Regions from separate parts of the Erwinia sp. 1181_3 genome, predicted to be linked through region 2. Evidence: predicted binding sites of a transcription regulator. Region 2 holds the regulator's gene; the other holds the start of a gene.
What was found. The regulator LexA, encoded in region 2, represses DNA repair genes until DNA is damaged. The targets are predictions, from matches to a motif close to TNCTGTATGTACATACAGNA.
Positions count from the first base shown of each region.

Region 1: umuD (translesion error-prone DNA polymerase V autoproteolytic subunit) is a predicted target of LexA. The motif match lies at 1,712-1,731, and genes of this name have one in related genera.

Region 1 is NZ_VTDE01000002.1:19,628-34,561, forward strand. Features, by position in the region: gene umuC (translesion error-prone DNA polymerase V subunit UmuC) at 10-1,272, opposite strand; gene umuD (translesion error-prone DNA polymerase V autoproteolytic subunit) at 1,275-1,694, opposite strand; gene FY046_RS04470 (DUF2256 domain-containing protein) at 1,826-1,966, opposite strand; gene FY046_RS04475 (cryptochrome/photolyase family protein) at 1,963-3,501, opposite strand; gene FY046_RS04480 (YnfU family zinc-binding protein) at 3,794-3,961, opposite strand; gene FY046_RS04485 (hypothetical protein) at 4,122-4,331, shown strand; gene FY046_RS04490 (hypothetical protein) at 4,400-4,711, opposite strand; gene FY046_RS04495 (RNase A-like domain-containing protein) at 4,891-5,712, shown strand; gene FY046_RS04500 (contact-dependent growth inhibition system immunity protein) at 5,715-6,041, shown strand; partial or broken gene FY046_RS04505 (hypothetical protein) at 6,096-6,298, opposite strand; gene FY046_RS04510 (hypothetical protein) at 6,472-6,717, shown strand; gene FY046_RS04515 (contact-dependent growth inhibition system immunity protein) at 6,720-7,046, shown strand; gene FY046_RS04520 (hypothetical protein) at 7,141-7,467, shown strand; gene icd (NADP-dependent isocitrate dehydrogenase) at 7,532-8,782, opposite strand; gene rluE (23S rRNA pseudouridine(2457) synthase RluE) at 8,886-9,542, shown strand; gene FY046_RS04535 (NUDIX domain-containing protein) at 9,591-10,064, shown strand; gene mnmA (tRNA 2-thiouridine(34) synthase MnmA) at 10,125-11,243, shown strand; gene hflD (high frequency lysogenization protein HflD) at 11,327-11,971, shown strand; gene purB (adenylosuccinate lyase) at 12,000-13,370, shown strand; gene phoP (two-component system response regulator PhoP) at 13,552-14,220, shown strand; gene phoQ (two-component system sensor histidine kinase PhoQ) at 14,223-14,934, shown strand, end outside.
Region 2 is NZ_VTDE01000009.1:134,103-149,036, forward strand. Features, by position in the region: gene zur (zinc uptake transcriptional repressor Zur) at 151-660, shown strand; gene FY046_RS19010 (CsbD family protein) at 747-956, opposite strand; gene dinF (MATE family efflux transporter DinF) at 1,172-2,494, opposite strand; gene lexA (transcriptional repressor LexA) at 2,577-3,185, opposite strand; gene FY046_RS19025 (diacylglycerol kinase) at 3,292-3,660, opposite strand; gene plsB (glycerol-3-phosphate 1-O-acyltransferase PlsB) at 3,788-6,211, shown strand; gene ubiA (4-hydroxybenzoate octaprenyltransferase) at 6,260-7,108, opposite strand; gene ubiC (chorismate lyase) at 7,128-7,655, opposite strand; gene psiE (phosphate-starvation-inducible protein PsiE) at 7,761-8,177, opposite strand; gene FY046_RS19050 (YjbH domain-containing protein) at 8,352-10,445, opposite strand; gene FY046_RS19055 (capsule biosynthesis GfcC D2 domain-containing protein) at 10,445-11,200, opposite strand; gene FY046_RS19060 (YjbF family lipoprotein) at 11,197-11,844, opposite strand; gene yjbE (exopolysaccharide production protein YjbE) at 11,922-12,191, opposite strand; gene pgi (glucose-6-phosphate isomerase) at 12,840-14,483, opposite strand; lysine riboswitch at 14,855-14,934, shown strand, end outside.

The DNA.
Region 1 (14,934 bases), on a different contig from region 2:
AAGATCAGGTCACTTCGCCACCGGGAAATCGGCATAGCGGGTGGTATACGCGGGAGATAACATTTCCCGCTTCATCGCCCAGGATTTTTCGATGCCCTGCCCGGCAAACCATACCTTTCCCTTGCCCGACTGGTTCAACTCATCCAGCACCTGCATCAGTGCTTCACTATTGGGCTTCGGCTGATACTCATCAAACAAGTTGAGCTGGGCCTCGCCCCGGCTGAAGAAATCCCCCAACATCACCCCGGCTTTCATATAGCGATGCCCTTCAATCCAGATACGATCGAGGGCCTCCGTTGCCACACGGAGAATGTCACGCGTATCGTTAGAAGGTATCAATAACGTGCCGGAAGCCTGGTTGCCATAGAAAACTTCCCCTTCCGCATGCGGGCTGGTGCGCAGAAAAACGCTGATAAAACGGCAGAACTGTTTTTCCTGCCGCAATTTTTGGGCGGCGCGTTCGGCATAGGCACAGATAGCCTGGTGCATCTCTTCATAGTCGGTAATACGGTGGCCAAACGAGCGGCTGCACATAATCTGTTGCTTGGTGGGGGCAAACTCTTCCACCCCGAGACACGGCTCACCGCGCAGTTCACGCGCGGTTCTTTCCAGCACCACATTGAAATTTTTGCGGATCACCCACAGGGACGATTCCGCCAGTTGCAGCGCATTCTCTATGCCCATCCCATTGAGCTTTTTACTGATCCGCCGACCAACCCCCCATACCTCTTCTACCGGCACCAGCGCCAGTAACTTACGCTGGCGCTCAACATTCGACAGGTCAACCACGCCGCCAGCCCTGCGCCACTTTTTCGCCGCATAATTGGCGAGTTTTGCCAGCGTTTTCGTCGGCCCAATTCCCACGCCCACCGTCAGCCCCGTTTCTTTCAATACGCGACTGCGCATCTGGTGCCCAAAGGTTTCCAGCGGCATACAATTTTCCACCCCGGTAACATCAATAAAGGCTTCATCAATCGAGTAAATTTCAATGCCCGGAGACATCTCCGTCAGTAACATCATCACCCGCTCACTGAGGTCAGCATAGAGCGCGTAGTTAGAGCTGAACACATGCACATGCTGGCGCTGCAGCTCTTGTTTCAGCTTAAAATAAGGCGCACCCATTTTGATCCCCAGCGCTTTGGCTTCCGCCGAGCGGGAGATCACGCACCCGTCGTTATTGGATACCACGACCACGGGCTGCCCGCGCAGGTCCGGGCGGAAAACCGTTTCGCAGGAAGTGTAGAAGCTGTTCACATCCACCAGCGCATACATGGTTATTTGTGTGCTTTAAGGGTAAAGGTCACTACGCCGAAAATCTCCAGCTCTTCCTCACTCAAAAAGACGATCGCGGAATACTCGCTGTTATGGGGAACCAGTTGCAGTGTGGGCCGGGTACGCAGCTCTTTGACCGTAAATTCTCCGGCCACAGCCGCCACCACAATATCGCCATGCACGGCGGTCAGTGAACGATCGACGATCAACAGATCACCGTCACCGATCCCTGCCCCACGCATCGAGTCCCCGCTGACTTTGATAAAGTAGGTGGCGCTGGGGTGCTTAATGGCAAACTTGTTGAGATCGAGGCGATCTTCAACATAGTCCTGTGCCGGGCTGGGAAAGCCACACGGAACGCGCTCAAGGAATAAAGGCAGGTGCAGGGCGTGATAACTGTCGGTCGGGCGGATGAACTGCATAAGGGGAATCTCAATAATACTGTATTTATATACAGTATCGCTGAATCTGTGCTGCGATCAAGCGCCTTGCGATGAGATTCTGGAAAGCACCTGAAGTGGCGGGAAATTTAGTTGTCGATGCGTCTTCACCATCACCGCGACACACGTTGTTGCCTGCAACGTTCTGAGCAGTAGCGCACCTCTTCCCAGCAGTTCGCCCATTTTTTGCGCCAGCTGAAAGGCCGCCCGCAGACGGCACAGATTTTAACCGGGAGCTCACTCTTTTTGTTCACAACGCCTCTCCGGCATCCAGGCGGGCCAGAAGCTCTTCACCGTGTTGCCAGAGCGCCTGCTGCCGGACATCGGTCATACGCTCAAGGTTTTTATACGTCAGGTTCATACGCGGATTATCCCGCAGAATATCGCTATGGCGCATCAAAAAATGCCAGTAGAGGGCGTTGAACGGGCAGGCATTGTCGGTCGTGCTTTCACTGACTTTATATGCACAGCTACGGCAGTAATCAGACATACGATTAATATACTGTCCGCTGGCGCAGTAAGGTTTAGATCCCAGATACCCCCCGTCGGCATGCATCACCATACCCAGCGTATTGGGGAGTTCAACCCAGTCAAATGCATCCATATAGATCGCCAGATACCACTGACATACCTCCTCTGGTGCAATACCCGCGAGCAGCGCAAAATTGCCGGTCACCATCAGGCGCTGAATATGATGGGCATAGGCATGCTCCAGGCTTTGACCGATAGTTTGCCGCATGCAGTTCATCTGTGTTTCACCCGTCCAGTAGAACTCAGGCAACACCCGTTGATTAGCAAACCGATTACCGCTGGCGTATTCGGGCATTTTCAGCCAATAGACGCCGCGTACATACTCACGCCATCCAATCAACTGACGGATAAATCCTTCGGCAGCATTGAGTGCAACATGGCCTGCCTGATAGGCAGATGCCACATCAGCACATAACTGGCGCATATCAAGCAGACCGATATTGAGTGCCGCACTGATGCGAGCATGGAACAAAAAAGGCTCATCGCTGGCCATCGCATCCTGATAGTCGCCAAAGGCTGCAAGACCGTAATCGAGAAAATAATCCCACAGAGTGCAGGCATCTTCATGAGTAACCGGATAATCGAAAGAGGCGGCTGAACCGTAATGATGGCTAAAATGTTCACCCACCAGTGCCATGACGTCACGGGTAATGGCGTCTGCACTGAAACGTGCCGGGTACGGTGCGGTGACGTTTTTGGGCAGCGCTTTACGGTTTTCAGCATCAAAATTCCATGCCCCACCGACAGGACTGCCGTCGCCGTTCAGCAACAGCCCACTCTTACGACGCATCTCACGATAAAAAAACTCCATGCGCAGCTGTTTTTTACCTGCAGCCCAGGAAGAGAACTCACTGCGCGTGCACAGAAATCGGGTATCGCTATGCCAGTGAATCGGGAAGCTACACGCCTTTATCGACGCCTCCAGTCGCCAGTCCCCGCACTCGGTCAGATGCACTTCGTCCGGCGCCACCAGCGACTGCCAGCGCTTGAGTTCCCCGGGTATTGATCCGCTGTTTTTCGGGTCATCGAGAGTGACATACTCAACCCGGATGCCACGTTGCTGTAACGCCTGGGCAAAATGGCGCATGGCGCTGAAGATCAATATGATTTTTTGCGGATGATGAGGAACATAGCTGGCCTCCTCCATGACCTCAACCAGTAAAACCGTATCGCGCTCCGCATCCAGCCCCTGTAATGAAGCCAGATCAAACGATAGCTGATCGCCCAGAACCAGGCACAACCGGTGCAGCTTATTCATGACATTGCGACCTGCGAAAATGATATGTAAGAATGCGTTAAACCGGGCCTGTCGGCGTTTAACAGCAGATAAGCACGATTAGCATAGCATTTGCCGTTGAAGAAAACCGTCACTGGCACAAACCCAGTGGCTGTCCTTTAAACCGGGTAACAGGCCGCTATTTTTATCGAGGAAAGAACGTTACCCCGGAGCGCGGCGCTGAACCTGATCCGACAATAGTGTATGTGGCAAAACGGGACGGCGAAAAAGCAAAAACCGCCCATCCGGCGGTTTGTGACAAAATCGGTAACGGTTACTGCTGCAGGGTGAATCTCGTTTCGCAATGCGGGCATTTCATCGGTGAGGCTTTTGATTGCATGGTGATCGACTGTCGGCCAGGTCGGTGACAATCAGGGCATTCCACTTCGGTGGTAATCAGCTTAATCCGCTCCATTGCATACTGGAAGTAGGTCATGACCATTTTCCTCTTGTATCCGCGTGAAAGATAAAACTAACATAGCGCGCTAATGGTTAACCAGAGCTTATGTTAATTTTTTACCTATTCTTACAGAACCGGAGCGGGAAGTGATGCCATTGCCTTTTCGCCCCGCGATAGATTCTGCCGTACAAAAGGAGAGAGCATGATCAACAAAACCACCTTACTGATAGCCATCGCGGCTCTTACAACCGCCTGTTCACCACATCAGCCGAAGCAACAGCGCAGTGAAACGCCTGAATGCCGTACCTGGCGCACCATGATGACCGCCCCGCTGGCACCCGATGCATACGGCAGACTAAAAGCTGACTGTGAAAAATCCGTGGGCCGCGGTGACAGTATTCGTCCTGATTGATCGCTGTATGGGGTGTTCAGGGGCAAATCACTCAGGATGCCGTTTTGCTCTGAGCGCTTCGCCTGGCATCACAAGGTGGAGATCGACTGAACCTCATGCTGAAAAACGTAAGGGTCAGACAACAGTTCAAACACCTCATCATCCGGGTAAGTGACGGCAATCTGATAATGCTCTCCGGCAAATGCCTTCACGGCATTCAGATCCTCCCACCACGTCGCCAGGAAGAAATGCTCCCAGTCCCCCTGCGTTTCGCGTCGGACAGCTGCGCCTTTGTTACCCGGCGTCCCTGTTGCATGCTCCACCCCAGTCTTCTGCAAATGAGCGCTAAACCCTTCAGCGTGTTTGAGAGGCACGCAGCCGTGCCATGTCCTGACAATCATTGATCCATTCTCCTAAAGCGATCACACACATAAGATATCCACTATTAAGCCATCACTTGCCGATGCTATGCAAAATTGAGTGTTTTTACGAAAAAGACGCAGGTGCCCTGGATAATATTTACCCGTTAATCCTACTCCTTTATCCTCAGTTCTGGATGATGTGATAACAAGGAAACGTTATGGAAAACGGTTTTAGTATTGCCATGACCCCGGTCCCGTTGGCAGCCGTCATGGCTGATGAGTCAGTGCTCACTGAGCGTATCTGGGGCAGTATCGGGTTTCTCGGTAGTGTGCTGGAGCTGGCCGGTGCCACTGCCCTTTGCCTGGTCCCGGAACCTACCGGAGTGACGAAAGCGGGATGCATTATTGTGGGGGCGCACAGTCTGGATGGGATGAGTGCTTCGGCCTGGCAGGTGTATTCCGGCAAACCAACGGCCTCAATGACCGCTCGCGCTACGGCGGGTATCGCAAGTGAGCTGGGCGCAGATAAGTCTACGGCTGACCAGATCGGTATCGCCGTGGATGTGATACTCCCGTTCTCAGTAGCGGGTACGGCTCGTGTGGCATCGGTCAGAATGGGACAGGTTAATTTGATGAGGCATGAGGCCGTGAAAGGTTTTTCGGGCGGTGGGCATACTTTGAGAAAGCATGTGGGCAAATCTGAGCGTGAATTACTGGAAAAGGTTAAGAGGGGTATTCAGTCAGGTTCATTCAAAGAAGGAAACGCTGCCAGCTCTTTCATTTCTCTGCATATTGCCGAACAGGCCATAAGCAAAGCCGTTAAAGCCAATCGGGCTGAAATTCGGCAATGGGCAAAGAGTAATAGCACTGATAATGAATCTCACCTTATTTTTAAGTATAACGTTAAGAAAAATGTAGGGATCATTGTTAAATATGATTCAACTGAGGCAGTTAAAGCCACCAGAATTGAGGTTGTTATGAAGAAAAAAAGATTCAACAACAAACCTTATTACATCACCACAGCTTATCCGGTACTTTAAATATGAAAAAATTCACCAGCATTAGTAACTTTTTCATCATTTTTTTTGGACAGGACAGTGATGAATATGGTGAAAGTTATCCAGAGATTGTAGATTCTGCTTTTAAGATTTATGTGGAAGATGGTGGTAATTATCTCAATAACCTAATCACCAACATTGATGACTTTCGTAAAAATTACCCGGACAATGAGTCCGCTGCTGTTGCCCTGAATGAACTTACCGGAGGGTCTGCGGGCAATACGAGATGTTACACACCAACACTTCTTGAATTTCTGGAGTGGCTTTCGTCCACTCTAAAACAAAAGCGTGATGAGTATAACGCCAGATAATACTCTACGGCCCACATCCATGTGGGCCACTGTCACCGTGTTACCTTCCTGAATGTCTCCGGCAAATGCCTTCACGGCATCCAGACACTCCCACCACGTCAAATGCTCCCAGTCCCCCTGCGTTTCACGGCGGACAGCTGCGCCTTTGTTACCCGGCGTCCCTTTTGCATGCTCTACCCCAGCTTTCTCTGCAAGTGAGCGCTAAATCCTTCCACGTGTTTGAGAGGCACGTAGCCGTGCCATGTCCTGACAATCATTCATCCTCGTAAAGCGATCACATATAAGATATCCACGATTAAGTCATCACTTGCCGATGCTATACAAAATTGAGTGTTTTTACGAAAAAGACGCGAGTGCACTGGATAATATTTACCCGTTGCACCCACTCCTTTACCCTCAGTTCTGGATGATGTGATAACAAGGAAACGTTATGGAAAACGGTTTTAGTATTGCAATGACCCCGGTCCAGTTGGCTGCCGTCATGGCTGATGAGTCAGTGCTCACTGAGCGTATCTGGGGCAGAGAAATAAACGCTGCCAGCTCTTTCATTTCTCTGGAGATTGCCGAACAGGCAATAAGCAAAGCAGTTAAAGCCACCAAAATTGAGGTTGTTATGAAGAAAAAACAATTCAACAACAAGCCTTATTACATCACTACGGATTTCCCGGTAATTTAAATATGAAAAACTTCACCAACATTAGTAACTTTTTCATCGTTTTCTTCGGGCAAGACAGTGATGAATATGGCGAAAATTATCCCGACATTGTCGATTCTGCTTTCAAAATCTATATTGAAGATGGTGAAAACTATCTGGATAATCTGATCCGTAATATTGATGATTTCTGCCAGACTTATCCGGACAATGAATCTGCCGCTGTCGCTCTGAACAAGCTGACGCGATATTTAGCCGGTGACACCCATTATTATACCCCGACACTGCTTGATTTTCTTGCGTGGTTATCTGCCTCTCTGAAGCAAAAGCGGCAAGAAGATCGCGCTAAATAACATGAAAAATAAACTTGTCGTCGTGTTATTCAAGGAGACTTACTATGGTAAACCCTACTATATCCTTACTGCTTATCCTGTGCCGGGGTAACTGATGAATGATCATAAATGGATTAGCGATTTTTTCGTGGTTTTCTTCGGGCAGGACTCTGACGAATACGGAGATACTTATCCGGAAATTGTTGATACTGCCTTTAAAACCATCTCCAGGCATGGCATGCAACATATTGATGATTTGATTAATAGCATCGATCTGTTTCGGGAAACTTATACCGATAATGAGTCTGCGGCATCGGCTTTAAACACGTTGACGAACGGATTGGCTGGTGACACCCATTATTACACCCCAACGCTACTTGATTTCCTGGCGTGGCTATCTGCCTCTCTGAAGCAAAAACGTGAAGAATATCACGCTAAATAATTCGAAACTGAAAATAAAAACGGGAACCCTAAAGTTCCCGTCAGCACAGCATCAGCAGGGCTGATTACATGTGTTTGATCATCGCGTCGCCAAACTCTGAAGCTTTCAGCAGTTTAGCGCCTTCCATCTGACGCTCGAAGTCATAGGTCACGGTTTTGGCAGCAATTGCGCCTTCCATGCCTTTAACAATCAGGTCAGCGGCTTCGAACCATTCCATATGACGCAGCATCATTTCTGCAGACAGGATGATAGAACCTGGGTTTACTTTATCCTGGCCAGCATACTTAGGTGCAGTACCGTGGGTGGCTTCAAACAGTGCACATTCGTCACCGATGTTAGCACCCGGAGCAATACCGATACCGCCCACCTGCGCCGCCAGGGCGTCAGAGATGTAGTCACCGTTCAGGTTCATACAGGCAATTACGTCATACTCAGCCGGACGCAGCAGGATCTGCTGCAGGAAGGCATCGGCGATCACGTCTTTAATGACGATCTCTTTGCCGGTGTTCGGGTTCTTCACCGTCATCCACGGACCACCATCGATCAGCTCACCGCCGAATTCTTCTTTCGCCAACTGGTAACCCCAGTCTTTGAAAGCGCCTTCGGTGAATTTCATGATGTTGCCTTTGTGAACCAGCGTTACAGAATCACGGTCGTTAGTGATTGCGTATTCGATGGCTGCACGCACCAGACGCTGGGTGCCCGCTTCTGAACATGGCTTAACGCCGATACCGCACTGCTCAGGGAAGCGAATTTTCTTCACGCCCATTTCATCACGCAGGAACTTGATGACTTTATCTGCTTCCGGCGTACCCGCTTTCCACTCGATACCCGCATAGATATCTTCGGAGTTCTCACGGAAAATCACCATATCGGTGTCTTCCGGGCGTTTCACCGGGCTTGGTGTGCCGGTGTAGTAACGGACAGGACGCAGGCAGATGTACAGATCAAGCTGCTGACGCAGGGCAACGTTCAGGGAACGAATACCGCCGCCGACCGGGGTGGTCAGTGGGCCTTTGATGGCAACGCGATATTCTTTAATCAGGTCGAGGGTTTCTTCTGGTAACCAGACATCCTGGCCGTAAAGCTCTACCGATTTCTCACCGGTGTAAATTTCCATCCAGGAAATTTTACGCTCACCGTTGTAAGCTTTCTGCACAGCGGCATCAACAACTTTGATCATCACTGGAGACACGTCAACGCCAATGCCATCACCTTCGATGAACGGGATGATTGGATTGTTAGGTACGTTGAGTTTTCCCTGATCCAGGGTGATTTTCTGACCTTCCGCCGGAACAACTACTTTGCTTTCCATTAACCTCTCCTTCGAGCGCTTTTTTTTGTTAATGACTTGTAAGATGCGCGTCAATACTACTTGAATATTGACTCCGCGCCAATCATCTCGGGATTGCGGTATAATGCACTCATTGTTACTCAGTGCAAAGACCATGCGAAAATCTTCCTTGACGAATCATCACCCTGGGCGTTCCGGCCCGCGCCGCGCCGCCAAACCAGCCGTTAAAGGCCCACGTTGCGTGGTGCTGTTTAATAAGCCCTTTGATGTGTTGCCCCAGTTCAGCGATGAAGCCGGGCGCCGCACGCTAAAAGATTATGTTCCCCAGCCGGGTATTTATGCTGCCGGGCGCCTTGACCGTGACAGCGAAGGGCTGATGGTGCTGACCAATGACGGCGCACTCCAGGCCACGCTGACCCAGCCCGGTAAACGCACCGGAAAAATCTATTTTGTACAGGTCGAGGGCGATCCGCAGGAGAGTGACCTGCAACCGTTACGCACTGGCGTAAATCTGAAAGATGGCCCCACCCTGCCCGCCGGGGTAGAAAAAGTGGCCGCCCCCGACTGGTTGTGGGATCGTCAACCTCCGATTCGTGAGCGCAAAGCGATTCCGACCTGCTGGCTGAAAATCACCCTGTTTGAAGGGCGTAACCGTCAGGTACGCCGAATGACGGCGCATATTGGCTTTCCCACCCTGCGGCTGATCCGTTTCTCCATGGGTGCGTTACAGTTACAGGGCCTGGCGCCGGGCGAATGGCGTGATATCAGCAACGAAATCTGACTTTTTAACGCGTGGCACGCTGCGCGTCTTAACCGAATGGAGGACATTATGTTTAAACCGCACGTCACCGTAGCCACGGTGGTACAGGCTGAAGGACAGTTTCTGGTAGTAGAAGAACGTGTGCGTGGACGCACAACATGGAACCAGCCTGCGGGCCATCTGGAAGCGGATGAAACGCTGCTTCAGGCGGCGGTGCGTGAACTGTCGGAAGAGACCGGCATTGATGCGATTCCCCAGGCCTTTTTACGTCTGCACCAGTGGATTGCCCCGGATAACACCCCGTTCCTGCGTTTCCTGTTCGCCCTGGATCTGCCTGAAGCGATCGACACCTACCCACAGGACCGCGATATTGATCGCTGCTGGTGGCTGCCGCCGCAGGAGATCATGACGTCAAAAAAACTGCGCTCACCACTGGTCGCAGAAAGCCTGCACATTTATCAGACCGGCCCGCGCTATCCGCTGGAGATCCTCAGTGCCTTCCAGTGGCCGTTTAGCGAGAGTGCGCAGGTCGCCGACGCGTGATAGAATGCCGCGCAATTTTATCAGAGTCGCCTTTAACGGCTCCTTAAAGTCGGACAAGCAATGTTGAACAGTTCTAACAGCCAGAAAAAAGTGATCGTCGGGATGTCCGGCGGCGTTGACTCCTCCGTTTCCGCCTGGTTGCTCCAGCAACAGGGTTATCAGGTTGAAGGCCTGTTTATGAAAAACTGGGAGGAGGATGATGGTGAGGAGTATTGCACCGCAGCGGAAGATTTAGCCGATGCGCAGGCAGTCTGTGACAAGCTCGGTATCTATCTGCATACGGTCAATTTTGCCGCCGAATACTGGGACAACGTGTTTGAACACTTCCTGGCGGAATACAAAGCGGGCCGTACGCCCAATCCTGATATTCTCTGCAATAAAGAGATCAAATTTAAAGCCTTCCTGGAATTTGCCGCCGAAGATCTGGGGGCCGACTACATCGCCACCGGTCACTACGTGCGTCGCCAGGATGTGGACGGTAAAAGCCGCCTGCTGCGCGGTCTGGATGGCAATAAAGATCAGAGCTACTTCCTCTACACCCTCGGTCATGAACAGATTGCACAAAGCCTGTTCCCGGTGGGCGAATTAGAGAAACCGGAAGTCCGCCGTATTGCTGAACAGCTTGATTTGATCACCGCGAAGAAAAAAGACTCTACCGGCATCTGCTTTATCGGTGAGCGCAAATTTACCGAGTTCCTGGGTCGTTATCTGCCCGCTCAGCCGGGGCCGATTGTCTCCGTTGACGGCGACACCGTGGGGCAGCATCAGGGTCTGATGTACCACACGCTGGGCCAGCGCAAAGGGCTGGGCATCGGCGGTACCAAAGACGGTAACGAAGAGCCATGGTACGTAGTCGATAAGGACGTGGCGAACAATGTGCTGGTGGTTGCTCAGGGCCATGACCATCCGCGTCTGATGTCCACGGGCCTGATTGCTCAGCAGTTGCACTGGGTGGATCGCGAAACGCTGACCGCACCGCTGCGCTGCATGGTGAAAACCCGTTATCGTCAGGAAGATATCCCCTGCACTGTCACCCCGCTGGATGCTGAACGTATTGAAGTACGTTTTGACCAGCCGGTGGCAGCCGTGACGCCTGGGCAGTCGGCGGTTTTCTATATCGATGAAGTCTGCCTGGGTGGCGGCATCATCGAGCAGCGTCAGCCGCTGGTTAACGCATAAGCGGGTTAACACATCAACAGTCGGGCCGCAGAACAGCAGCCAACGTACCAGCAGCCTGAAGTCTGGCGTATACAGGAGTTACCGTGGCGAAGAATTACTATGATATTACTCTGGCACTGGCTGGCGTCTGCCAGTCCGCTAACCTGGTGCAGCAACTGGCGCACCAGGGACAGTGCCCGCCCGATGCGTTAAAAACATCGCTGAAGAGCCTGCTGGACCTGAACCCGTCATCCACACTGGCGGTGTTCGGTAACGACGAAGCAAACCTGCAGTTTGGTCTGGAAACCCTGCTGGCCGTGCTGAACAGCAACAGCCGCCAGGGTCTGGGCGCCGAACTGACGCGTTACACGCTGAGTATGATGGTGCTGGAGCGTAAACTGAACGCCAGCAAAACGGCACTGAATGAGTTGTCCAGCCGTATTGCCCAGCTCGATCGCCAACTGGCGCACTACGATCTGGAATCCGATACCCTGTTAAGCGCGATGGCAGGGATTTATGTCGATGTAATCAGCCCGCTCGGCCCGCGCATCCAGGTCACCGGTTCACCGGCTGTCCTGCAGAATAGTCAGGTACAGAGCAAAGTTCGTGCAACATTGCTGGCGGGTATCCGTGCAGCGGTGTTGTGGCAGCAGGTCGGCGGTGGCCGTCTGCAGCTGATGTTTTCCCGTAACCGCTTAGTCAATGAGGCAAAAGCGATTCTGGCCCGCCTTAACGGGACCCCAACCTGATTTTTTAACCGATCCTGGAGCAGCAACAATGGAATTATCCTCTCTGACCGCCGTCTCACCTGTAGATGGCCGTTATGGCGACAAAGTCAGCCCACTGCGTGGTATTTTCAGCGAATATGGCCTGCTGAAATTCCGCGTTGAGGTTGAAGTTCGCTGGTTACAGAAACTGGCAACCTGCGCTGCGATCAAGGAAGTTCCTGCATTTGATGCCGACGCAAACGCTTACCTTGATGATATTGTCAGCAGTTTCAGCGAAGAAGACGCTGCGCGCATCAAAACCATTGAGCGCACCACCAATCACGATGTGAAAGCAGTGGAATACTTTCTGAAAGAGAAAGTGGAATCCGTCCCTGCCCTGCACGCGGTATCTGAATTTATTCACTTCGCCTGTACTTCAGAAGATATCAATAACCTGTCACACGCGCTGATGCTGGAAACCGCACGCCGTGAGGTGATTGTGCCTTACTGGAACAAAATCATCGTCGCCGTGAAGGACCTGGCGGTGCAGTACCGTGATATCCCATTGCTGTCGCGCACCCACGGCCAGCCTGCAACGCCGTCAACGCTGGGTAAAGAGATGGCGAACGTTGCCTATCGCTTTGAGCGTCAGTTGCGCCAGTTAGAACGCATTGAAATCCTGGGTAAAATCAACGGTGCCGTGGGCAACTACAACGCCCACATCGCGGCGTACCCGGAAGTGGACTGGCATGAATTCAGTGAAACCTTCGTGACGTCATTGGGCGTGACATGGAATCCGTACACCACGCAGATCGAGCCGCACGACTACATTGCCGAGCTGTTTGACTGCATGGCGCGCTTTAACACCATTCTGATCGACTTCGATCGTGATGTCTGGGGTTACATCGCACTGAACCACTTCAAGCAGAAAACCATTGCGGGTGAAATCGGTTCTTCCACCATGCCGCACAAGGTGAACCCGATTGACTTCGAAAACTCCGAAGGCAACCTGGGCCTGGCTAACGCCATGATGCAGCACCTGGCCAGCAAACTGCCGGTATCACGCTGGCAGCGCGACCTGACCGACTCCACGGTACTGCGTAACCTCGGCGTGGGCGTGGGTTATGCACTGATCGCTTATCAGGCAACGCTGAAAGGCATCTCCAAACTGGAAGTGAACCGCGCGCGTCTGCTGGACGAGCTGGATCACAACTGGGAAGTGCTGGCTGAACCGATCCAGACAGTCATGCGCCGTTACGGCATCGAAAAACCTTACGAGAAGTTGAAAGAACTGACGCGCGGTAAACGTGTTGACGCTGAAGGCATGAAAACCTTCATCGACGGACTGGATCTGCCGGAAGACGAGAAAACTCGCCTGAAGCAGATGACCCCGGCCAACTATATCGGCCGCGCCATCCAGATGGTTGACGACCTGAAATAATCTCGCCCCACCGGGCCGGCTCAGTCGGCCCGTGTTAACCTCTTGTTTATCTGATCTCCCCTATACTTAACGCCTGTTGTGCCCCCAAAAAAAGCGACCCACCGTTCGGGCTATTGCACCTTCAGGTCTCCTGGGGCTATGTTGTTAATTCTGGTTATTTGATCTTATTAAGGATTCGGTTATGCGAGTGTTAGTTGTGGAAGATAATCCGCTGCTGCGTCATCATCTGGCGGTGCAGTTGCGTGAGATGGGCCACCAGGTTGATGCCGCCGAAGACGCGAAAGAAGCCGACTATTTCCTCAATGAACACACACCGGATATTACCCTGGTCGATCTCGGGCTGCCGGATGAAGACGGCATGGCGCTGATCCGCCGCTGGCGCAGCCAGGAAGTCCGTCAGCCGATTCTGGTCCTCACCGCGCGTGACGGCTGGCAGGCTAAAGTTGAAGCACTGGAAGCCGGTGCCGATGATTACGTGACCAAGCCCTTTCATATTGAAGAGGTCGTGGCCCGGATGCAGGCGTTGATGCGCCGCAACAGCGGGTTAGCCTCGCAAATTATCACCCTGCACCCTTTTCAGGTGGATCTCTCACGCCGTGAGCTGACGATCAATGAGCAGCAGATCAAACTGACCGCCTTCGAGTACACCATTATTGAAACGCTGATACGCAATGCAGGCAAAGTGGTCAGCAAAGACTCGCTGATGCTGCAACTCTACCCCGATGCCGAACTGCGCGAGAGTCACACGATTGATGTGCTGATGGGCCGCTTACGCAAAAAAATCCTGGCAGAGCACGCTCAGGACGTCATCACTACGGTGCGCGGTCAGGGCTACCGCTTCGATCTCTGAGCATGTTTAACTGGCGCCGCAAAAAACCGCTTTCGCTGCGGGTCCGTTTCTTACTCGCTACCGCAGCGGTCGTGTTAACCATGTCGCTCTCCTACGGCATGGTGGCGGTCATCGGTTATGTGGTGAGCTTCGATAAAAACACCTACCGCGTGCTGCGCAGCGAAAGTAATCTGTTTTTCACTCTCTCCCAGTGGCAGGACAATAAGCTGACTATCGTGCAGCCTGAGCGCATGACGCTCAATTTTCCTGCGCTGGTGTTTATTTACGACAATAACGGCAAACTGCTGTGGCAACAGCGCGACGTCCCCGATATTCGCAGCAAGATCCGCCGCGAATGGCTGAATAAGTCGGATTTTTATGAGATCGACACCAATAATCACACCAGCCGCGAAGTGCTGGGCAACGATCGGGATGCACAAAGTAAACTCAGCGCCTATGACGATGATGGCAACGATACCTTCACCCACTCGGTGGCGGTGAACCGTTATGATGCCACGCCCAACCTGCCGGCGCTGACCATTGTAGTGGTCGACTCCATTCCGCAAGAGCTACAACACTCTGACGTGGTGTGGTCGTGGTTCAGCTATGTCTTGCTGGCCAATCTGCTGCTGATTATCCCGTTGCTGTGGCTGGCAGCCCACTGGAGTCTGCGTCCGATTGGCGCACTGGCGGCCCAGGTCCGTGAGCTGGAAGGTGGCAATCGCGACACGCTTG
Region 2 (14,934 bases):
AAATTTTTTTTACCTTCTGCACTTATCAGCAATACCAGTAAAGGGTTGAGTCTGTGCACGTGACAGAGGGCCGCCTGAAGGTGAACTCGGCGTTTTGTTGCAGACGTGATAAAATAACATCCTGATATGGCCTGAGGGGGAACAATGAATATGACCAGTGCTGAAAAAATCCTGTCGCAGGCGGAAGTTATCTGTCAGCAACGCAGCGTGCGACTCACGCCGCAGCGTCTTGAAGTTCTGCGTTTGATGAGTGAGCAGAATGGGGCCATCAGCGCCTACGATCTGCTGGACTTACTGCGTGCCTCTGAACCTCAGGCAAAGCCTCCTACCATCTACCGTGCGCTGGACTTCCTGCTGGAGCAGGGCTTTATCCATCGCGTGGAGTCCACCAACAGCTATGTGGTTTGTCATCACTTTGAAGAACCGTCACACACCTCAGCCATGCTGATTTGTGACCGCTGCGGTTCAGTGGCCGAGCAGCATGCTAATGGCGTGGAAGATATTTTGAAATCGCTGGCCCTGAAGTCCGGTTTTACCCTGGGACATAGCGTGATTGAGGCGCATGGTTTCTGTGAAAAATGCGGGGAGATTGAAGCCTGCACCCATCAGGATGCGTGCCAGCACGATCATAGTGTGCAGAGTAAAAAACGCGGGCGTTAGTCAAATTTTGTGAGGGAGGAGAAAGAGGTGAGTGGCACTGTCCTTGTGCCTGGGTAGGAGCATCGTCCTGAAAGGGTCCGCTGTTTTTACCAGCGGTGGTTGTTACGGGTTTCCCAATCACTCAGCTCTTTTTCGGCCTGATCTTTCTGATAGCCGTAGCGTTCCTGAATTTTACCCACCAACTGATCGCGTTTACCTTCAACGACCGTCAGGTCATCATCGGTCAGCTTACCCCATTGTTCTTTCACTTTACCTTTAAACTGTTTCCAGTTACCGCCGGCTTCGTCTTTATTCATAATGTGATTCCTCTACCTTGGGTTAAAACAGCTTTAATGCCTCAAAAACCAACTGTTAAACCAGACAATCATCTGGTTATTTGCCTGAGACAAAGATAATTGTAGTAGAGAAACCACGCACTGGCCGTTAACCCGCTGGCAAAAGCGGTAGAAATCACTAAAAACACCTAGAATTCAGTGAACTAGCGAAGCGGCGCGTTACGTAACCAAATGTGTCACTGCGCGAACCAGGTTCCCTTACGCCAGTGACGACGCCAGATGACCCACAGGGAGACACCGCGCAGCAGCAGGAACAACGTGACTGCCAGCCACAGACCATGGTTACCCAGCCACGGCACGCTAAACAGCGCCAAACCAAAGCCCAGTGCTGCGACGGCCATACTGTTGCGCATCTCACTGGCGCGGGTGGCACCGATAAACATCCCATCCAGCAAATAACAGCCCACACCCGCTAATGGCATCAGCACCTGCCACCATAAATACCGATCGGCAAGCTGGCGAAGCGGTTCCAGAGACGTCAGCAGCGCGATAATTTGCTCACCAAACAGGGCATAAAATAGAGAAAACCCTGCTGCAACTAGTAACGACTGCCGACAGGCAGCATGCCAGACGCTGAGTAACTGCTTACTGTCGCGCGCGCCATAGGCTTCTCCAGAACAGGCCTCAACCGCATAGGCGAAGCCATCCAGTGCATAGGCGGTAAAGGTGAGGAACATCAGCAATACCGCGTTGACCGCCACCACATCATTCCCCATACGGGCACCAAAGATAGTCAGCGACGCAAAGCAGATTTGCAACAACAGAGAACGCAGCATGATGTCGCGATTTAAGCGCAGCAGGCGCCCCACATCACCGCGCCAGGCACTCAGCATCAACCTTACTGACAGACCACGCAGTTTCATCACCCGCCATACCAGCAGCAGACCAACAATAAAACTGACATATTCAGCTATTGCGGTAGCCGCTGCCGCGCCCTGTACACCCCACTTCAGGCCAATAACAAACCACAGATCCAGCAGGATATTGACCAGATTACCCACCACCAGCAGGATCACAGGGGCACGCGCATACTGCACCCCAAGGAGCCAGCCAAGCAGCACGAGATTGGCCAACGTTGCGGGAGCACTGAGCCAGCGCACCTGCATAAACAGTGCCGCCTGGTGCAGAACGTCTTCGCTGCCACCGGTCAGGCCCAGAGCAAAGTGAGTGATGGGTGTTCTTAGCAGGATAAACAGCAGGCCGGCCAGCAAAGCGAGCAGCAGCGGCTGCATCAATGCACGTGCCAGTGCGGATTTATCACTGGCTCCAAATGCCTGGGCAGTCAGCCCGGTGGTGCTCATGCGTAGAAACAGTAGCAGCATAAACAGGAAGCTGGTTACGGTTGTGCCGATCGCCACCCCACCAAGATACGTCGGGCTATCAAGATGGCCGATCACGGCGGTATCGACCAGACCAAGCAGTGGCACGGTAATATTAGAAAGGATCATCGGCAGCGCCAGCCGCCAGAGGCTTTTATCCGCAGAGGTGAGCAGTTTCATCAGAACCCATCAGAGCTAAAGCGATTACAGATGATAATACGCGCCACAGAAGCAGCGCGCAGGATTTAGCGGGGAGTAACGATTACAGCCAGTTGCCGTTGCGAATAACGCCGACAGCAAGACCTTCAATAGTCAGCGTTTGCTGACGCAGGTCGACAATGATAGGTTTGAAGTCCGGGTTTTCTGGTAAAAGTTGCACCGTATTACCCTGCCTTTTCAGGCGTTTCACTGTCACTTCGTCATCAATGCGCGCAACCACAACCTGCCCATTACGCACATCTTCCGTTTTATGTACCGCTAACAGATCGCCGTCCATAATACCGATGTCTTTCATCGACATCCCACTGACGCGCAACAGAAAATCAGCGCCAGGCTTGAACAGGTCAGGGTCAACTTTGTAGTGCCCTTCAATGTGCTGCTCTGCCAACAGTGGCTCACCGGCGGCAACCCGGCCAATCAGTGGAAGACCGTCTTCTTCTTCCATCATCAGGCGAATACCGCGGGAAGCACCAGAAACGATCTCAATCACGCCTTTACGGGCTAAGGCCTTCAGGTGTTCTTCAGCCGCATTCGGGGAACGGAAACCAAGTTGCGCAGCGATCTCTGCGCGCGTCGGCGGCATACCAGTTTGATTAATGTGGTCGCGAATCAGGTCATAAACCTGCTGCTGCCTCGCCGTTAGTGCTTTCATTCCGCCCCCTGGTTGTTTATACAGTCGACTGTGAGTATATACAGGTATTTAGACATTGAAAACCTAAAGTTGGGCGAAATGCAGTTTGTGGCGATTTTTGGAAAACTCATCGCAAATGTGGCACTAACAGCATGATCCAAACAAAAATTGCCAGCAAGATAGTCAACAGCACGGCCGCAGAACCCATATCTTTGGCCCGGCCTGCAAGGGGGTGTATTTCACTGCCGATACGGTCGACGACCGCTTCGATGGCACTGTTGAGTATTTCGACAATGATGACCAGCATGACCGAGCCAATCAGCAGCACACGGGTAATGGCATCTACGTCCAGCCAGCAGGCAATGATAATCGCAATGATCGCCGCGACGGCTTCCTGACGAAAAGCGGCTTCATGCTGCCACGCGCTGCGGATGCCTTTCCACGAATACCCGGCTGCTTTTATGATTCGCGTCAGTCCGGTGACATTATTTGCCATAATCAGGGAACCCTTTGAGAAGTTTAACGTCAATGAGTGGAACTACAGGTTTTTTAACACCACAGATTCTGTTGGCGCTTTCTGGTATGCTTGCGGCGCTTTGCTAACAAGAGGCTTCATGTTGTCTATGTCAGGTTGGCGTAAATTATATTATAACTTATTGAATCTTCCAGTAAAACTACTGGTAAAAAGTAAAGCAATTCCGGCTGAGCCGGTTGCCGAACTCGGGCTTGATACGTCGCGCCCTATTATGTATGTGCTGCCTTATGATTCAAAGGCCGATCTCCTTGCACTGCGTGAGCAGTGTCGCAAACAAGACCTGCCCGATCCTCTGGAACCTCTGGAGATCGACGGTACGGTATTGCCACGCCATGTGTTTATTCATGATGGCCCGCGCTTGTTCCCGTACTTTGTTCCGAATCTTGAGTCGGTCAAGCTGTTCCACGATTATCTCGATCTGCACCGCAATCATCCCGATCTGGATGTGCAAATGGTGCCGGTATCAGTGATGTTTGGTCGTGCGCCGGGCCGTGAGGTACAGGGTGACGAACAGCCGCATCTGCGCATGTTGAATGGTATCCAGAAATTCTTTGCCGTCATCTGGCTGGGACGTGACAGTTTTGTGCGCTTCTCACCGATGGTATCGCTGCGCCATATGGCCACCGAGCACGGTACAGATAAAATCATCGCGCAGAAGCTGGCCCGTGTGGCGCGTATGCACTTTGCCCGCCAGCGTTTAGCGGCCGTGGGGCCGCGTCTGCCTGTGCGCCAGGACTTGTTCAACAAGCTGTTGCAGTCTAAAGCGATCGCCAAAGCGGTTGAAGACGAAGCACGCAGCAAAAAAATCTCCCATGAAAAAGCCCAGCAGAATGCCGTTGAGCTGATGGAAGAGATCGCCGCTGACTTCTCTTACGAAGCGATTCGTCTGACCGACCGTATCATGGGTTGGACCTGGAGCAAGCTGTATCAGGGGATTAACGTTAACGGCGGTGAGCGCGTGCGCCAGCTGGCACAGGACGGACATGAGATTGTCTACGTGCCCTGCCATCGCAGCCATATGGACTACCTGCTGCTCTCCTATGTGCTGTATCACCAGGGTCTGGTGCCGCCGCATATTGCAGCCGGGATCAACCTGAACTTCTGGCCAGCGGGCCCGATTTTCCGTCGCCTGGGCGCTTTCTTTATTCGTCGTACCTTCAAGGGCAATAAGCTCTACTCCACGGTGTTCCGTGAATACCTTGGTGAGCTGTTCACCCGTGGCTATTCCGTCGAATACTTCGTGGAAGGCGGCCGTTCACGTACAGGCCGCCTGCTGGATCCGAAAACCGGCACCCTGTCGATGACGATTCAGGCGATGCTGCGTGGAGGTAACCGCCCTATTACGCTGGTACCGATTTACATCGGTTACGAACACGTGATGGAAGTGGGAACTTACGCCAAAGAGCTGCGCGGTGCGACCAAAGAGAAAGAAGGCTTTATGTCGATGGTGCGCGGGCTGCGTAAGCTGCGTAATCTCGGTCAGGGCTATGTGAACTTTGGTGAGCCGCTGCCGCTGGTCGCGTATCTGAATCAGCAGGTACCAGAGTGGCGTGAGGCTATCGATCCTATTGAAGCTCAGCGTCCAGCCTGGTTAACCCCGGCCGTGAACGACATCGCGCAGAAAGTCATGGTGCGGATTAACAATGCAGGGGCAGCCAATGCCATGAACCTGTGTGTGACTGCGCTGCTGGCATCACGCCAGCGTTCGATGACCCGCGAGCAGCTGACCGAACAGCTCGACTGTTATGTGCAACTGCTGCGCAATGTGCCGTACTCGCCTGATTCCACCGTGCCGGATATGACGCCAGAGGCACTGCTGGAACATGCGCTGAGCATGAACAAATTCGAGCTGGAGCAGGATAGCATCGGCGAGATCGTGGTACTGCCGCGTGAGCAGGCCGTGCTGATGACCTACTATCGCAACAACATTCATCACATGCTGGTGATGCCGTCGCTGATTGCCGCCATTCTGATGCAGCACCGTGAAATCACCCGCGCCGAGCTTCTGCGCCAGGTCACGGTGATCTACCCAATGCTGAAGAGTGAGCTTTTCCTGCGCTGGAGCACCGATGAACTGGGCCAGGTACTCGACTCACTGGTGGCTGAAATGGCCCGTCAGGGGCTGTTGATTGCTGAAGAGAGTAGTCTGCGTCTGAGTGCCGGTCGTTTCCGTACCCTGCAACTGCTGGCTGCCGGCGTGCGCGAAACCCTGCAACGTTACTCGATTACCTTCTCTATCCTCAGCGCGAAACCCGCAATTAACCGTGGCACGCTGGAAAAAGAGAGCCGTACCATGGCACAGCGTCTGTCCGTGCTGCATGGTATTAACGCGCCGGAGTTCTTCGACAAAGCGGTGTTTACATCGCTGGTGTTAACGCTGCGTGATGAAGGCTATATCAGCGATTCCGGTGATGCTCAGGTTGAGCAGACACAGCAGGTTTATCAACTGCTGGCAGAGCTGATAACTCAGGATGTGAGAATGACCATTGAGAGTGCCGTAGAGCACGATTGATGTCAGTGTGGTGGGCCGATCGAAACAGATGATCGGCCCCTACGCGTTTTATCCGATCCCCAGTACCACGCCAACGAACAGCACCAACCCTACCCAGTTATTATTCAGGAAGGCCTGGAAACAGCGATCGCGCTGACGTCCGGCAATCAGCTTCTGCTGATGGACAAAAAACACACCCGCCACCAGCACCGCCCAATAGAATACGCCGCTGAGATGCAGTTGCCAGCCCACCAGCGTCATCAGGCCAAGCGTTGCCAGCTGTAACAGCCCCACAATCAGCTTATCGAAACGTCCAAACAGAATGGCGGTGGATTTCACGCCGATTTTCAAATCATCATCACGATCAACCATCGCATAAAGCGTGTCGTACGCCACCGTCCAGCAAATATTCGCCAGGAACAGCAGCCAGCAGGTTAATGGGACCGTTTCACTTACCGCCGCCCAGCCCATCGGAATAGCCCAGCCAAACGCCGCCCCGAGCACCACCTGCGGCAGATGCGTGTAACGTTTCATAAACGGATAGAGCCAGGCCAGCCCCAACCCACCAAGCGACAGCCAGATGGTCATGTTATTCATGGTCAGCACCAGCCCAAAGGAAACCAGTACCAGCCCGGCGAACAGCAGTTTTGCCTCTAGCGTGGTCACCGCACCGCTGGGGAGCGGGCGCTCCCGGGTACGCTTCACAAAACCATCGATTTTGCGGTCAGCAAAATCATTGACCACACAACCTGCTGCACGCATAAAAAATACGCCCAGCACAAAGACCAGCAGCACATTGAGCGGCGGGATGCTCATGCCAGCCAGCCAGAGCGCCCAAAGCGTTGGCCACAGCAGCAGCAACGAACCAATCGGTTTATCAATACGCATCAGACGGCTATAGGCCGAAAGCTTACTCATTTGCAGACTTCTCTCCACGCTACTGTCCCCCTTCTGCCGCCACGCTGGCATAGAGCGGGGAAGCGGGTAAAAACAGTTCGGTCAATAATAGCGGCTTGCCCGATAAACGCAGGCGTGAACGCCGCCCCCACAGTTCAGCACTGTGGCCGACATCAATAAAATCACGCGTTAAGGTAGACGTGGCAAACAGGTAACGACCCAGAGGGACGGTGCCCAGCTGTTGCAGCTTCTGCTCCGGGCCGTTCAGGGTCGACTCCGGGACCAGCGTGCGCGCCACCAGCCAGGGAACCCCGTCACCGCACAGTTCGATTTCCCGCAACCAGTAACGTGGTTCTGTTGGCAGCAGGGCGATATCCTCTGCTGCGTCCTGGGCACTGACAAATCCTTCACGCAGCAGGTTAACCGTCACCTGTTGGCAGTGACGCTCAAAACGACGGGTCATGGAATCGACTTCCAGCAGCCAGTCCAGCAGGGGGGCGGTTAACAGGGGTGATGAATCTGGTAGCCAGTTGATCGCGCGCAATAGCGACAGCGCGTTCTCAGCCATAACACTTCTCCGCAAAATCTTCGATGCGTCAGTGTAACGCAGACCCTGGCGGCAAACCTATCAAAGCTCGGCAAAAAGCCACGATTTTGTGGCTGGTTTGGCGAGTTATTCCCGCTTCAGGCGGTTGCTGTTCGCCAGCCAAAGGGTGATAACCAGGATGAGAATGGCAATGGCGTAGGCCAGGGTATCGAACGGGTTTTTATGGTCGACGATAATCAGACGAATGATCGCCGTGATCCCGATGTAGACAAAGTAGCGCAGCGGGAAGTGATAGCCTGACTGAAAATACTTAATGATCAGTGCGATAAACTCAAAATAGAGGAAGTAGATCACGATACCTTCGATCAGCAGATAAGACGATGTCTGCTCTCCGGTATTCAGCAGCACGTTACCAAGATGGATGGTCTCTTTACCAAGAAAGATGATCAGAATACAGGCCAGCACGATCAGGCCTGTGTTTAATACCATTTGCAGGGCAAAGGCCAGCCGGGTGGCGGGCGTGTTACGTTCCTGGGACGTCATGGTGTGCCTCAAAGTCATTGTTATCCGTCGTGAATGCCGACGGATAACAATATGCTTGAGCGTGATGCAGATCACAACATTTCGATGATGGATAACGCATGCATTGTACTGGCTGCGGGCCGGGCGTGCCCGACCCTTACATTTCGTAGGGGCCAGGCATGCCTGGCCCGGCGGTTAACGGTAATTGCGGTCGCGATCGGTTGTCATATCGTACAGCTGGTATTTACGGCCCAGCATCTGGCCGCCATCACGCGTCAGCGGCGTCCAGTTGACCTGCGCACGACCACGGGTTGGTGAAACACTAAAGACATCCATCGGTACGGAGATGTAGAAGCCTTTGGTGAAATCGCCTTCGCCATACTCTTCTGCTGAGACGTTGGTTTTCGTGGCGTAAGCGCCCACGATAATCCCGCTGTCAAAGCGTTTCGAAACGTCAACGGTAACCCCTTTGTCTTCAGCCAGATATTGCCCGACGCTGGCTTTCACCAGAACATTACGCATGAACCACGGCTGCCAGTATCCGGTAATATTGCCCACCTTCGCCGAATAGTCGTTGAACTTCATCATATTGTCCCAGTCACGCTGTTTGACGTAGTTCGCATCCACGCCAATCGCCCAGCTGGAATCCAGTGGGCGGTACAATACTTCGCCCCCCGCTCCGCCGTACATGGTTTCCAGATACCCGCCATACACCTGACCATAGAAGCCGTTGCCGAGTTCACGCATGTAGTTGGCCTGCAGGTTATTCACGTAAACGTTATTTTCAACGTAGTCGCGAATATGGGTACGTACGCGGGGAAGCGTGGAGTCTGCCGGTGCGCCGTTGTAGTTGAACTTGTCATAATTATTGGCAAGGTTGCCGAACAGGCTGCCATCGACCAGCAAATGATCCGTCAGCCAGAAGCTGGCATTCGCCATCACGCCCAGCTGATACAGGTAGAAGCTTTCCGGGCCACCGACTGACTGATTGAGCACTGGCGACAAACTGTAGTTCAGGCGATCGCCATCGATAAAGAAGCCCTGTTCGGTGCGCCCCGGGTCAACCGGATTGACACGTTGCTGCTGTAGCGTCTCTTCACGCCCCAGCGGGTATCCCGCCAGCTGACGTTGCAGACTTGCCACATTAGTCTCCGTCGTCACCTGCGGCATATGGCTGCGCGTCTGCGTCACCTTCAGGGTATCAATCCCCTCTGGCAGGTGGTTCACCATGATGATGTTGGCGCGATCAACGCCGCGGGTGGTATCGCGATATTTCGCCTGCTCACCGCTCACGTATAGCGTGCTGCCTTCTACCTGAATACTTGGTGCATTCAGCCCGGCGTTGTATTTCAGATCGGTCAACTGATTGGCCGTCACCGTTGGATCGAGGAAGCGCTCCTGCGGCTGCGGGTTATATTCCGGTTTCGGCGTATCACGCTGGGTCTGATGCAGATCGTTGAAGTTAGTGCGCAGGGTGAAGCCTGCCATAAAGGTGTTGCCACGCTCGTAGCTGACGTTCACATCTGCCCAGTCTGTAATGCGATAGATCGCCCCGACGTTAAACTTGCTCTTCTGCTCGAGACGACCGGCGAAATCATCCTGATAGTCGTTACCTTCGTACTCCATTTTCAGGCGCAGCGGCTGCCACGGCGTCTGATATTCAATCCCGCCGAAGATAGCGGTCGGCCCTTTGAACATATCGCTACCGCTGACGGAACCGGCGGTGCCGCTACCCTCGGTGCGGTAGCAATATTTTTCACTGGCGGAGCAGAACGGATTTTTCACCGTGCCGCTGTTACCGATATAGCCCCAGCCCATACCGAGGGTGAAATCAAATGGCCCCCAGGCTTTGGTGGCAACCAGATATTCACTGTCAAACAGGCCCGTACCGCCGAGATCACGTGTCCCCACGGAGACTTCCGGTAGCCAGAAGCCCTCTTCCCACAGGCGCAGTTTGAGGTCGAAGGCTTTGTCTTTGTAGGTTTGATCTCCCGAGAAGCTCGACACCGCACTGTACTCACGCGTTTTCACATCGGTGTAGCGGATGGTCGCTTCCAGCCACGGGAACAGCTGCACCGAGGAGGAGTAGAAGTGATACTGATCGTTATAACGATAGTTAAGGCTGAACTCGCCCTCTTTGGCCATACGCGCAGTCGGTACCTGCATCAGGCCGACGCCACCGAAGTCAGACTGTGACGGGCCAATCGGGTCCGGATAACCGGCAGCCTGAACCTGACAGGCACAGGCGACAGAGAGTGACAGCAGGCTGAGAAGATAACGTTTTTTCATCAGTCAGGGATCCGGTGCGTCAGAACAGAAACGATCTGCTGGTTAAGATCGGCATAGGCGCTCGGCAGCGTCCAGGAAGAGAAGCCCACAAACAGGATGCTGCCCGGCTGCGGCTCATAGTGACGACGGTTCCAGTACGCCACCGGCACTTCTGTCACCTCGCCTGCCGGAGAGATCACCTGCGCGTTGTTGCGTTCACCGCCTTCCCTTCGCGGGTGCGCATCAAGATACTCAACCACAGATCGTCCTGCTGCCCACGGTGTTTTTCCAGCATTTTCCACCACGCCAGCCAGCGTAATGGAAGTGGGTTCTGCCAGGGTATAGAGGCTGTATTCCCCTTCCAGCGTGCGGTTAGCCTGCGGTCGTAAACGCACCCAGTCCGGGTCCAGATTCACGATCTGACGCCCTGTGACTTTCATTCCGGCAATCTGCTGACGGACGTTTTCCACCACGGCGGCCTGTTCACCGTCACCGTCACTTTTGAGTTCATCGCGCCATGCCTGCAAGCGTGTCAGCAGCTGCTGTTGCTGCTGTACCGCCACGGCCGTCGCCAGTTTTTCGCCGATCACCGTTCCCGGCCACCAGGTTTTCTGCGTCAGTGCCGGGTTGGTCACCAGTTGCGCCAGATTGGCCGCTCCGCTGATCACTACCGGTTGTGTCTGTCCAGGGTAAAAGACATTGACCCGACCATCGGCCTGGGCGTGCAGCGACAGTGATGCCACTATGCCTGCGAGAATAATGGTTATTTTTTTCATGATTTCGCAGGCTTCAGGATGGTGGATTCAACAGGGATATAGTCTGCCCCCAGCATTTGCAGTGACTGGCGCACCTGCCCGGTGGAGATATCCACCCAGAAGGTATTACGCCAGGATTCGCCACTTTCCGCTATCGACGCCTCTTCCTGCCAGACGCGGCATGCCACCGACTGACCCGCCAGTTGCAGTACTTCATCCTTCTGGCGCGAGAAGTGGGAAACCGCCGTGCCCGCCTCCGGCTTACCGCCCTCGGTCCAGCGCAGGGTGCGGGTCCAGCTCGCGCCATCGGTCAGATGCAGGGCATCTCGCAGCGGATCGTTATCCAGGTTACTGACACCGTTGAGGTTATCTGCCAGGCCGAGCGTTTTCACCAGACGACCATGCTGAGTGACCACCATGGCTTTATCGCGGGTGATCCACTTTTGCTGACCATTTTCGTTGAAGCCCAGCACCACAAAGATTTGCTGGCCGCCGTTGACGCGCAGATACATGCTGGCGTAAGGCATCGTGTCGATTTGTTCGTTAGTCATCTGGATGTCGTCGACGCCAAGAAAAGCCAGCTTGACGGTTTCACCCAATCCTTTTTGCGTTTGTGTACAGGCCTGAAGCAGCAGGCAGAGCAGCAGAAGTGGTAGGTTTCGCAACTGTGTGTGTCCCTGAGCAAAGTAGAACAAGGCTGAAAATAACCACACAAATGTGTGGTTATGATTAATTTTTGAACTTAGCGGGTTGTACTTGTGGTGGTGGTGGTCGTTGTTCCGGTATTAGAACCATTTCCACCGCTGCTTGCTGCCAGCACCACGCCAGCCAGTGCGCCAACAGCGCCAATACCAACAGCGGTGGTGACACCGGTTGACATCGCACCTGCTTCAGCACCAGCAGCCGCACCCGTTTCAACCTCTGGCGCACCAGTGGCTTCAACGGCGGCAAACGCGCCTGTTGCACTCGCTAAGTACACTATGGCTGCAGTAGCCCATATGACTTTTTTCATCACACTTTCCCTTCATTAAATGAATGGATGCCCGGGCCTGGATGGCACCTGGCGACTCCAGTATGGGGAATTAATTTCCAGAAAGCAGCGCATCGGGCGAGGTGTCGAAGCAAGAGATACAGCGATGATAAAAGACTGAAAATGTGGTGTATTAAGATATTTTTACCTACCAAACGCATTTATACAGCGTTTAATGCCAATAATCACTTTATTATCGATATGAAAAGTTGAAAAAGGGATGCAGCGAGGGGAATAATGACGTAGCGGTAGTAAATGACAAAATATCGACAGCAAAACGATAAAAATCAATTAAATAACAAATTAGTTCTTAACATTTATTAGGTTTTAACGAGCGTTTATTTAAGAATTATCTGTCTCAAATTGGTACGGTTTACGTGATTTTTAGGATTATGCCCACCCTCCTTACGGCCACTTTATTCATCTTTGGGGTGAAAAATAGCCGTGTAATCAGAGTGCCTACAGGCTGCCAACGCCTGTACGCGGCTGTTAAGAGAAAGGGCGCGCTGTCAACCAGGTCCAGTTATTTCCAGAAAATAAAAAACCCCCAGAAACTGGGGGCCGCATAGAGCATCGCAGGGGTCAGAAACGCCTGCCCTGGGCGAGGCGTGCCTCGCCCAGGCGGGTAGATTAACGCCAGGATTTATAGCGATTAATCAGACCATTCGTCGAGCTGTCATGACTGCTGACCGGTTCGCCACTCGCCAGTTCTGGCAGGATGCGGTTAGCCAGCTGTTTGCCCAGCTCCACGCCCCACTGATCGAAGGTGAAGATGTTGAGGATCACGCCCTGGGTGAAGATTTTGTGCTCATACAGTGCAATCAGCGCACCGAGGCTGTACGGGGTGATATCACGCAGCAGGATGGAGTTGGTTGGACGGTTGCCTTCAAACACTTTGTACGGCACCACGTGCTCAACGGCTTTCGCGTCCAGGCCGGCATCCGCGAACTCTTTTTCCACAACATCACGTGCTTTACCAAACGCCAGAGCTTCCGTCTGAGCAAAGAAGTTAGACAGCAGCTTACTGTGGTGATCGCCCAGTTTGTTATGCGATACCGCTGGCGCGATAAAGTCGCATGGCACCAGCTTGGTACCCTGGTGGATCAACTGGTAGAACGCGTGCTGACCATTGGTGCCTGGCTCGCCCCAGATAATCGGGCCAGTCTGGTAAGAGACCGGGTTACCGGCACGGTCCACATATTTGCCGTTAGACTCCATGTTGCCCTGCTGGAAGTAAGCAGCAAAGCGATGCATATACTGATCGTAAGGCAGGATCGCTTCGGTTTCTGCGCCGAAGAAGTTGTTGTACCAGATGCCGATCAGCGCCAGCAGAACCGGCAGGTTTTTCTCTTCCGGGGTATCCGCAAAATGGCGATCCATGGCGTGGGCACCGTCCAGCAGCTTCTCGAAGTTGTCGAAACCGATAGAGAGGATGATCGACAGACCAATCGCTGACCACAGAGAATAACGCCCCCCCACCCAATCCCAGAACTCGAACATGTTAGCGGTGTCGATACCGAACTCTGCCACCGCTTTACCGTTGGTCGACAGCGCGGCAAAGTGCTTCGCCACATCCTCCTGATGACCCGAGGTCAGGAACCAGTCACGCGCGCTGTGGGCGTTGGTCATGGTTTCCTGCGTGGTGAAGGTTTTTGACGCCACCAGGAACAGGGTGGTTTCCGGGCTCAGTGTTTTCAGCGTTTCAGCAATATGGGTGCCGTCAACGTTAGAAACGAAGTGCATATTCAGATGATTTTTATACGGACGCAACGCTTCGGTGACCATAAACGGCCCCAGGTCCGAACCGCCGATACCGATGTTTACCACGTCAGTGATCGGTTTCCCGGTAAAGCCTTTCCACTCACCGCCGATGATGCGCTCAGAGAAACCTTTCATCTTCTCCAGCACCGCGTTCACTTCCGGCATCACATCTTTACCGTCGACGACGATTGGCGTGTTGCTACGGTTACGCAGCGCCACGTGCAGTACGGCACGATCTTCAGTACGGTTGATTTTCTCGCCGGAGAACATGGATTTGATCGCGCCCTGCAGATCGGTCTCTTTAGCCAGCGCCTGCAGTTTTTCCAGGGTTTCGCTGGTGATGCGGTTTTTGGAGAAATCCACCAGCATCTGATCGTCGAACGTGGCAGAGAAGGCAGCAAACCGGTTGGCATCTTTGGCGAACAGGTCAGCAATTTGCACATCTTTCATTTGTTCAAAATGCTGAAGCAGCGCCTGCCAGGCAGCGGTTTGTGTCGGATTGATATTTTTCATAGCAACACACTCTTTTTATTTAAGAACTGTCATTCAGACCGGACGATATATTACCTGTTACGGGCGTTCGGCTCCCCTCTTCCTGCAACAGGTTACAGCTATCATCCCGCCACGATTTTGTCTCCGCCAGTGCGAATGATTCGCATGGAGGGTTTCAGTATGACTATTCATACCCTTTTACGAGAAAAAATTATAGCCCGGACCGTGCTTATAAGAATTGACGCTTATGGTCTAAACGATGATTTTTGATCCAAAAGTGATTAGCACGAGTGATACCTTCCCGGGTATAACGAAAATGAATAATCATTAGCCGACAAGCGTTGACAGCCGCGCCATAACCCGATATTTCTATGCGCAACTTACGCAATGTGTAAGCCAGAAGAGGCGCGTCGCCCAGGCAGTGTATTGGAGGAACCGAATCCTTTGATAATGCATGATGGGGAGCGACGCC